3 regions of the Arthrobacter sp. LFS091 genome follow, and region 2 is predicted to be linked to each of the others. Evidence: riboswitches for the same ligand, from Rfam matches in the RefSeq annotation. Region 2 holds a riboswitch; each other region holds the start of a gene.

Region 1 (3,248 bases), on a different contig from region 2:
GGCCCTGCGGTACTTCGCCAGCCGCGGACCTGCCACCGTGAAGGACTGCGCAGCCTGGTCCGGGCTCACCATGAAGGACGTAAAGCTGGGGCTCGAAGTTGCCCGTGAGCTCGCTCCCGGAACGCTCGGGTCGGCCACTTTCGATGGGCTGGAATTTCACCTCGCCTCCGAAGAAGTCGAGGGGCTTTCCGGGCCGCCCCACGAGGCGGCACTCCCACGCGTTGACCTCATCCAGTGCTATGACGAGTACGTGATGGGGTACTCCCAGTCACGGCATTACCTCGGCGGAACGGCACCGTACCTTTCCACGGACAACAGCCCCCTGCACGTTGTGCTGGTGGACGGACGATTGGCAGGGTGGTGGCGGCACGGATTCATCAACGGCGTCTGCGAACTCGACATCAGGATGGACCGGCCCACGACGCCGGATGAAGACATCGCACTGGACGCCGAGGTGGCCCGCTATGGAAGTTTCCTGGGCCTCCCGACCAAAAGGGCATGAGACGTCAAGGCTAAGCTGGGAAGTCACTGCTTTAGGACTGGGAAAAGAAGGCCTGGTGGAGTTGCGCGGACAGTTGGCCGATTTCGGTCAGGAAGCCGTCGTGGCCAATGGGGGCTTCGATGACGTGGACCGGTACGTTCCCGGGAAGCCCGGCCGCCAATTCCCGCGATTGTGCGGGGAAGTAAAGCCTGTCACTGTCCACCGCCGCAACGAAGAACTGCGCAGTGGTCCGGGACAGTGCGTCTTGGAGTGAGCCACGCCCCCTGGTCACGTCGTGGGACATCAGGGCTTCGGTGATGGCAACGTAGCTGTTCGCGTCAAAGCGGCGGACAAGCTTGTTCCCTTGGTGGTCCAGGTAGCTCTCCACCTGGTATCGGCCCCGCTCCGCGAGGACGGCGGCAGCAAGCGGCGTTTCCTGGGGCTGCGGCTGACGTCCAAACCGGTAATCCAGTTCCAGGGCCGAGCGGTAGGTGATGTGCGCAATCCGGCGTGCCAACGCCAGGCCCTCTTCGGGGGCTGGGCCGCCGTAGTAGTCGCCGTTGTTGAAGTTCGGGTCCTGCCGGATGGCAAGGGTCTGGGCCTGCGCGAACGCAATCTGCTCGGCCGTGCTGTAGGCGCCGACCGAGATCACAGCGCACCGTTCAACCCGTTCGGGAAATGTCACGGCCCATTCCAGGGCCCTGGCACCTCCCATGGATCCGCCCAGTACGGCATGCCAGGCCTTGATCCCCAAGGTGTCCGCGAGTCGCGCTTCAGCCTCCGTGCTGTCGCGCAGCGTGATCAGGGGGAACCGGGATCCCCAGGGCTGGCCGTCCGGCGCTTCGGAGGACGGGCCCGTGCTTCCATAACAGCCGCCCACGATGTTGATGGAGACCACGAAGTACTTGGTGGTATCGATGGTGGCGCCAGGTCCGACGAGTTGTTCCCACCATCCTTCCTCGTCGGTTGCTCCGCGAGCCACATGCGTGCTGCCCGTGAGCGCATGCTCGATGAGCACGGCATTGGAGGCATCCGCATTGAGCCGGCCCCACGTTTCATAGGCCAGGACAACGTCCGGAAGGAAACCACCGGCCTCGAGCTCGAGCGAACCGATGCTGGCGTACTTAACCGTGCCGTCCGCTTCTTCGGCTGTGGGTATGGCTGTTGCAGTGATGGTCATTCCTTTGACACCTATCCTCGCGCTTGCCCGTCGCCTTGCGCGCGAACGGGCCAGGTCTTCACCCGGGGCACCCCACCGCGGAGGAGGGTTGCCGGCCAGCAAGCCGGGGCTACATGCTGGCACTCGTGACCTATAGAAAGAGTGTAGGAAAAACCGGGCCACTCTGGCGAAGAATGTGACAACACTGTGACGGTTTCGGGTCACATCGTTCGCGAATGGGCGCTGTGGAGCGCCGCCCTTCGAATATTCGACGGCGCGGGGCGGCGCTGCACAGAAGGTGTTCGTTACTGGATCAGGCGGGCCACTAAGCTCCCTTGGCCGCCCTGAAGCCTGCTTCGAGGTCGGCGATGATGTCGTCCACGTGCTCGATGCCAACAGACAGGCGCACCAGGCCTGGTTTGACGCCGGCGATCTCCTGCTGCTCTGCGGTCAACTGGCTGTGCGTGGTGGAGGCCGGGTGGATGACCAGCGAACGCACATCGCCGATGTTTGCCACGTGTGAGTGAAGCTCCAGCCCGTCCACGAAGCGCTTGCCGGCTTCGACGCCGCCCTTGATGTTGAACGCGACGATGGCGCCGGTGCCGTTGGGGCCATACTTCTTGCCGCGCTGGTACCACGGGCTGGACGGCAGACCCGCGTAGGCGACCGATTCGACGTCGTCGTGCGCTTCAAGCCACTCCGCCACTTTGGTGGCGTTGGCGACGTGGCGTTCCACGCGAAGGCTCAAGGTTTCCAGCCCCTGGGCGATCAGGAAGGCATTGAATGGCGCGACGGCGGAGCCCAGGTCCCGGAGCAACTGGACGCGGGCCTTGAGGATGTAGGAGAGGTTTGCGCCGAGCGCCCCGTCCTTGCCGAGGTCGCGGGCATAGACCAGGCCGTTGTAGCTGGGATCGGGGGTGTTGAAGCCCGGGAACCGCTCGGGGTCCTTGCCGAAGTCGAAGTTCCCCGAATCCACGATCACGCCGGCAATTGCCGAGCCGTGTCCGCCGAGGTATTTGGTGGCGGAGTGCACCACGATGTCGGCGCCCCATTCGATGGGACGGATCAGGTAGGGAGTGGACAGGGTGTTGTCGACAATGAGCGGCACCCCGGCCTGGTGCGCGACCCCTGCGATACCTTCGATGTCCAGGACGTCCTGGCGCGGATTGGACACCACTTCGCCGAAGAAGAGTTTGGTGTTCGGCTGCACGGCGTCACGCCACTGGTCCAGGTTGTCCGGGTCTGCGACGAAGGTAACCGAAATACCGAACTTCTTCAGGGTATGCGCGAGCAGGTTGTAGGTCCCGCCGTAGAGGCTGGGGCTGGCCACAACGTGGTCACCTGCCTCGGCGATGTTCAGGATGGCGAAGGTCTCCGCCGCTTGTCCGGAGCTGAGCAGGAGCGCGCCGAGGCCCCCTTCAAGGCTGGCGATCCGCTGTTCAACGGCATCCTGGGTGGGGTTTCCGATGCGGGTGTAGATCGGCGCGAGCTCGGCCAGTGCGAAGCGGTTGGCTGCGCTTTCGGCGCTGGGGAACACGAAGGACGTGGTCTGGTAGATCGGCAGCGAACGAGCACCGGTGGCAGCGTCGGGCTCTTGGCCTGCATGGA
Region 2 (3,248 bases):
GTCCACTACGTAGTCCCAGCCAAGTCCGTTGCGCTTGAGTTCCTCGATGCCTGCCAGCAACCTGGTGGCGTCCTCCAACCGGGAGCCAACGCCGAAGCTTGCCCGCAGCGAACCTGACGGCAGTCCCAGGCGCTTGAGCAGCGGGTGGGCGCAGAACCGGCCATCCCGAAGGCCGACACCGTGTTCCGCCGCGAGGTAGGCGGCGACCAAACCGGCGTCGAAGCCTTCCACGGAGAAGTTGACCACACCAATGGTGTCTACGGAATCGCTGAAGATCTTGTGGACAGAGACGCCCTCAATCGCTTCCAGGCCTTCAACAAGATAGGAACGTATGGCCGCTTCATGGTCATGCCATTCCTGCTCATCCAGGCCGGCCAACACCTGGGTGGCGCGGGCCAGGGTTGCCGCTCCCAGAACGTTGGGAGAACCGCCCTCATGGCGGGCCGGGCCGGTAGCCCAGCTGACCGAATCCAACCGGGCTTCACGGACGGCTCCGCCGCCAGCCAGGTGGGGGACGCCGGCGTCGAGCCAGTCAGGGCGCCCCACCACCACTCCAGCGCCGAACGGAGCGTAGAGCTTGTGGCCGGAGAAGACCAGGTAGTCGATGTCCGCTTCTGCGATGTTGATGCGGCGGTGGGGTGCAAGTTGGGCGGCGTCCACCACGATCCGTGCGCCGAACCCGTGGGCAAGGGAAGCCAGTTCGGCGATGGGGAGGATTTCACCGGTGACGTTCGAAGCGCCTGTGACCGCCAGCAGGCTCACGCCGCCTTGGGCGAGTTCATCGCGGAGTTTATCCAACGTTGCGGCCAGGGTTGGTGCTGCAACGACGCTTCGGTGGGGCACACCCTGCCAAGGCAGCAGGTTGGCGTGGTGTTCGATGTCCAGGTACAGGACCTCGCCAGCGACCTGGCCATCAACCACGGGGAGGCATCCGGCCAGCAAGTTCAGGGAGTCAGTGGTGTTGCGGGTGAAAATCACGGAGTCATCAGCCCGGCCGCCCACGAATTCACGCACGATGTTCCGGGAATTTTCGTAGACAGAGGTGCTGATCTGCGAAGCAAAACCCGCACCGCGGTGAACGCTGGCGTAGTAAGGCAAAACCTCGTTGAGGTGCGCCGAGACGATGGTCAGGGCAGGTGCCGATGCGCCGTAGTCGAGGTTGGCATAACGGACATGGCCGCCTTGGATCAGGGGCGCCTGCAACTCCGCGCCCGTGACAGCGGCCAGCGGACGTGCAGCAGCAACCGGCACTGCGCTTGCCTCAGCAAACGACGGAATGGTGTTGGCGTTGAACGTAACGGTGCTCATGGGACCTCACTTAAGAGGGACCCCCGCATGGGGGATCCGCGCTTGCCGTATCCGTTCCGGACCGGCCGGGTCGTCACCCGGGGCACCCCACCGCGAATGGAGGGTTGCCGGCCAGCAAACCGGGGTTTAGCGCTGGCACTCGTGACCTGTAAAAAAGGTTAGGGCATACCCATCAGCCACTCCAAAGCCGGTGGACATTGTTAAGCGCATTGTTACGTGGAACGAAAAAGTCGTCATTGGGCGAAGATAAAACGGCGGACGGCCCCAAAAGGGGTCATCCGCCGTCGAAAATTTCGTGATGGTTCGATGCGGGCCGTTCCGCAACCGGAGCTAGAGGAGGTCGTCCAGCCCAGGGTTGAGGCGCTTGAGGACCTCCGAATGCAATATCGAGTTGGTGGCCAACGCGTTACCGCCGAACGGTCCGTCTTCGCCCTCCAGTGACGTGAAGCGTCCGCCGGCTTCCGTGACGATGGGCACCAAGGCAGCCATGTCGTAGAGATTCAGCTCAGGTTCGCAGGCGATATCCACGGCGCCTTCGGCGACCAGGCAATAGGACCAGAAATCCCCGTAGGCGCGAGTACGCCAGATGTCCTCTGTGAGTCCCATGAATTCGTCGAGGTTGCCGCGTTCCTTCCAGCCGGAAAGGCTCGAGTACGACATCGACGCGTCCGCCAACCGGGAGACGTTGGAAACCTTCAGGCGTGTGGCGGAGGCGAGCGAACGGCCCATGTAAGCGCCCATGTCTTTGGCTGCCCACCACCGCTTGCCCAGAGCCGGGGCGCTCACTACGCCAACAACCGGTTCGCCTTCATCGACCAGCGCAATCAACGTTGCCCATACGGGAACACCGCGAACAAAATTCTTGGTGCCATCGATGGGATCGATGATCCAACGACGCGAGCCGTGTCCGCTGCTGCCGAATTCCTCGCCCAAGACGGCGTCGCGGGGGCGGGAACGGGACAGCTGGCCGCGAATCGCTTCCTCCGCGGCCTTATCCGCATCTGTGACGGGTGTGAGGTCCGGCTTGGTTTCGATCTGCAGGTCCAGCGCTTTGAAGCGATCCATGGTCTGGGCATCTACTGAGTCTGCGAGGACGTGGGCGAGACGCAAGTCATCGTTGTAGGTGGAAACGGGATGGGTCATGCCACCAAACTATCCTGAATCACTGGCCGCAGTGGGGACGTGAAGCCGCCACGATCAGTTGACCGTGCCCAATTCCTTGGCCTCTTTCGCTTCGAGCCGGGGATCAGCCCCAAGCAAGCGACGCAGTGAGGCAAGGCGGGCGACGCCTGACGGTCCGGCATGGCCTTCGTTGACCCACGCATCCAGTCCGCAATTGATGGCGGTTGCGTCGTGTTTGCAGCCGCGTTCGCAGCCATCCGTGCCGGGCTCCAAGTCGGGGAAGGAGCGCAGGATCCGGTCCGGGTCCACATGGGCCAAACCGAAGGAGCGGATGCCGGGAGTATCGATGATCCAGCTTCCCGTGGGGGCGTCATCGAGTTTAAGGGCGAGGGCCGACGAGGAGGTGTGCCTGCCGCGGCCCGTCACCGCGTTTACGCCGCCAGTGGCGCGTTCGGCTCCCGTCAGGGCGTTGACCATGGTGGACTTGCCCACACCGGAGTGGCCGAGCATGACAGTTACTTTTCCGCCGAGGTGGGAGCGGAGCTGCGCGACGGCATACCGGTCGAGGCGGGCGGACAGGCCGTCGTCGGAACGCGCGTCAATGCCGCCGGCCCCTGAATCGGCGGTCCGGCTGATGATTACGGGGAAGTCCAGGCTGAGGTAGTTCGCCAGCAGTTCCGCCGGGTCCTTGACGTCCGCCTTGGTGATGAGCAGCAGCGGCTCGATTCCGGCGTCATACGCGGCCACCAGGGCGCGGTCGATGAATCCGGTCCGGGGCTCGGGGTTCGCGGCCGCCACCACCACCACGAGTTGATCGG
Region 3 (3,248 bases), on a different contig from region 2:
GGTGGGTCGTCGTGGCCGGGTGGGTGATGAGGGACTTGGAGTCGCCCAGGTTGTTGGAGATGTCGATGACTCCCAGGCCGTCCAGCAAAGCGAAGGCGGCCTCCTTCGCGGAACGTCCTGACGACGGGGACAACTCGAAAGTCAGCACTGTTCCGCCGGCCTTCATCTGCTTCGCTGCGAGCTCGTATTGCGGGTGCGATTTCAACAGCGGGTACTTGACCCAGCTGATGGCGGGCTGCTGTTCGAGCCATTCCGCGATCTTCAAAGCGGACGCTGAGCTGTGGCTCACGCGCAGTCCCATGGTCTCCAACCCCTTGGTCAGCACCCAGGCGTTGAACGCGGACAGCGAAGGTCCGGTGTGCCGCATGAGCTGCTTGACCGGGCCGTCGATGAACTCCTTGGTGCCCAGGATGGCGCCGCCAAGAACGCGGCCCTGGCCGTCGATGTGCTTGGTGCCGGAATACACGATCACGTCGGCGCCCAGCTCACCACAGCGCTGCAGCAGTGGAGTGGCAAAGACATTGTCGACGACGACGGTCGCGCCGGCGGCATGCGCCAGCTCGCTGACCGCCGCGATGTCGACGATCTCCTGCATGGGGTTGGACGGAGATTCGAAAAACACGGCCGTGGTGGGCTTGGACAAGGCTTCACGCCACTGGTCCAGGTCGGGTCCGTCAACGAATACTGTCTCCACGCCCCAGCGCGGAAGGATTTCGTTGAGGATCACGAAGCAGGACCCGAACAGGGAGCGGGCGGCGACTACGCGGTCCCCGGCAGCCAGCAGGGCACCCAAGGCGGTGAATACCGCAGACATGCCGGACGCCGTCGCAAAGCAAGCCTCGGTGCCTTCCAGCAGGCGGAGCCGTTCCTGGAAGGTGGCCACGGAGGGGTTACCGTAACGGGAGTAGACGAATCGTTCGTCCTCACCGGTGAAGGCACGTTCGGCAGCGGCAGCCGATTCGTAGACGAAGCCGGAGTTCAGGAAGACGGCCTCGGACGTTTCCTGGAAGTTGGTGCGGTCAAGACCGCCACGGACGGCCTGGGTATCAGGATTCCAGCCAGCGGCGTCGGGATTGAAAGTCACTTAGTCGGTCCCCAGGTTCGTTGGTAGGCCACGGTTTTTCCAGCCATTTACAGTGCGCTCGCCATAGCGGTCAGGTTCGCCTTCAAAGCCCTCAAGGACGTTGTACGCGGTGAAGCCTGCCTGGGTTGCGGCGATGGCTGCTGCGATTGAACGCTGGCCGGAGCGGCACAGGAAGACGAGCTCCACGCCGTCGTCTTCGGGCGCTTGCTGCCGCAGGTCCTCAATGAAGCGGGAGTTGGGGATGCCGCCGGCGAGGTTCCACTGGATGAACAGGGGATCGTTGTCCGTGGCTTTGGTGTCCGGGATACCGATGTGGGCCCATTCGCCCTCGGTACGGACATCCACCAGGATGGCACCTGCCTCAAGTTTGGCCCACGCGTCCTGCGGGGTCAGGTCGCCTGCGTAGCTCATGCGTGGCCCTCGAACGCTTCGTCGTCGTCATTTTCAAGCTGGTCGACGGCGTCGGCCACGGCGGCGTCTGCGTGGGCGATCGCTGCGGGAAGCACGATTGCCTGGGCGACGATGACGTCCGTGCCGTTAAAGGTGGCTGCCGGGCTGCCATGGAGCACATAGCCCTCGGCGAGTGCGGAGCTGATCCGCTCGCAGAAATCGCGGGTGTCCGGGCCTGTGATCAGGCGGTAGGAGAGTTTTTCTTCAGTGGGTTCAGGCATTGCTGGTGCTCCTCAGTCACGCTTGCAGTTCGAATTTGTCCGATACGCCGAGTAGTCACCTGAGGCACCCCGCCGGAGAGAGGGTTGCCGACCAGCAAGTCAGGGCTTCGCGCTGGTACTCATTACTCAAGAAAAACGTAGCATTCAGGGCGCCTGGGCTGCATGTGGCGGGGGTTTGCCCGCCGTCATGTTGCGTAACCGGAGGGTGCTGTGGCAAGGCCCATTTATGACGTCCCGGGAGCATAATTGACGCAGTACGTCCCCCTGTAACTTCGCAAGAAACCAGGTCGCGGTGAACGAACAGAGCAGTCCTACACTCAAGCCCATGCTGCATTTTGGATGGTTCGTGGGCCACGGATTCGGAGTTCAGGGTTGGGGGACGCCCGGCTACGGGCTGGGCTATGACTGGAAGAAGCCGGCCCTGTACCAAGAGGCCGTGCGCGCCTTTGAGCGATCCGGGCTCGACCTGTTCATCATCGAGGACTCACTTACCGTTCCAGATACATATGGCGGTACGGCCGAGGTGTCCTTGGCGCACGCATCCTTCGCGCCCAAGCACGACCCCCTCGCATTGGTTCCCTACCTGCTCTCCGCGACAGAGCACCTCGGGATCGTGCCCACGGTCAGCGCTTCCTTCTACCCGCCCTTCACTGCCGCCCGGCTGCTGGCCACCTTGCAGCACTTCTCAGAGGGGCAGCTTGGCTGGAACGTGGTGACTTCCGGCAGCGACCTCGCCGCGCAGAACTACGGGCTGGACCAGCAGATTGAACACGACCTGCGGTATGAGAAAGCGGAGGAATTCGTCGACGTCGTGAGGCGGCTTTGGCGGAGTTGGGAACCAGGCGCCGTGCTTGAGGACGTTTCCGCCGGGGTATTCGCAGACCACACCAAGGTTCACCCGATCAACCATGAAGGCGACTTCTTCAAGGTCCGGGGCCCGCTGAACACGGCGCCCCTGCCGGAGGAGCCCGTGTTGGTTCAGGCCGGGGCTTCACCCCGCGGCAAGGCCTTCGCTGGCGGGCATGCCGATGTAGCGATCGCCTTGGCACGAGGCGCAGACGGGATGAAGGCATACCGGGACTCCATCCGTGCCGAGGCTGCGAAGGCCGGCAGGAACCCCGATGACGTGAAGGTCCTGTTTGTCCTCAAGCCCACGGTGGTCGGTTCGGCTGCGGAAGCTGAGGAGCTGCGTGCCCAGCGGCGTGAGCTCACCCAACGGGACATCGACAGCCAGCTCAACTCCATCTCCTACCTTTCTGTCATCGACTTCAAGCAGTTCGACCTCGATGCCCCGTTGCCCGAGCTGACTACCAACAGCAACCAGGGCACCTTGGAGCACTTCGCCAAAGCAGCGCCGCCAGGTTCCACGCTTCGCCAGATCCTGCAGGCCCGTAGCGGCGGGGCAGGGGACTCGATCATCGGTACGGTGGGCGAAATCGCCGACTATCTCGAGGAGACCGGCTCCGCGGTGGGCGGCGACGGGTTCCTTTTCT

What was found. Region 2 has a riboswitch for S-adenosylmethionine ahead of ACNQOP_RS11020 (aminotransferase class V-fold PLP-dependent enzyme). Riboswitches for the same ligand answer to the same signal wherever they lie in the genome.
Region 1: linked by a shared signal. The riboswitch ahead of metX (homoserine O-acetyltransferase MetX) and the one ahead of ACNQOP_RS11020 (aminotransferase class V-fold PLP-dependent enzyme) in region 2 are both predicted to bind S-adenosylmethionine.
Region 3: linked by a shared signal. The riboswitch ahead of ACNQOP_RS13465 (DUF1737 domain-containing protein) and the one ahead of ACNQOP_RS11020 (aminotransferase class V-fold PLP-dependent enzyme) in region 2 are both predicted to bind S-adenosylmethionine.

The regions. Positions count from the first base shown of each region.
Region 1 covers NZ_JBFPFP010000004.1:177,140-180,387, forward strand. The annotation lists gene ACNQOP_RS09080 (winged helix DNA-binding domain-containing protein) at 1-502, shown strand, start outside; gene metX (homoserine O-acetyltransferase MetX) at 534-1,661, opposite strand; SAM riboswitch class IV at 1,676-1,792, opposite strand; gene ACNQOP_RS09090 (bifunctional o-acetylhomoserine/o-acetylserine sulfhydrylase) at 1,966-3,248, opposite strand, start outside.
Region 2 covers NZ_JBFPFP010000005.1:170,053-173,300, forward strand. The annotation lists gene ACNQOP_RS11020 (aminotransferase class V-fold PLP-dependent enzyme) at 1-1,308, opposite strand, end outside; SAM riboswitch class IV at 1,342-1,455, opposite strand; gene hisN (histidinol-phosphatase) at 1,639-2,451, opposite strand; gene ACNQOP_RS11030 (ribosome small subunit-dependent GTPase A) at 2,506-3,248, opposite strand, start outside.
Region 3 covers NZ_JBFPFP010000006.1:292,443-295,690, reverse strand. The annotation lists gene ACNQOP_RS13475 (O-succinylhomoserine sulfhydrylase) at 1-1,084, opposite strand, end outside; gene ACNQOP_RS13470 (rhodanese-like domain-containing protein) at 1,085-1,495, opposite strand; gene ACNQOP_RS13465 (DUF1737 domain-containing protein) at 1,492-1,755, opposite strand; SAM riboswitch class IV at 1,769-1,882, opposite strand; gene ACNQOP_RS13460 (NtaA/DmoA family FMN-dependent monooxygenase) at 2,048-3,248, shown strand, end outside.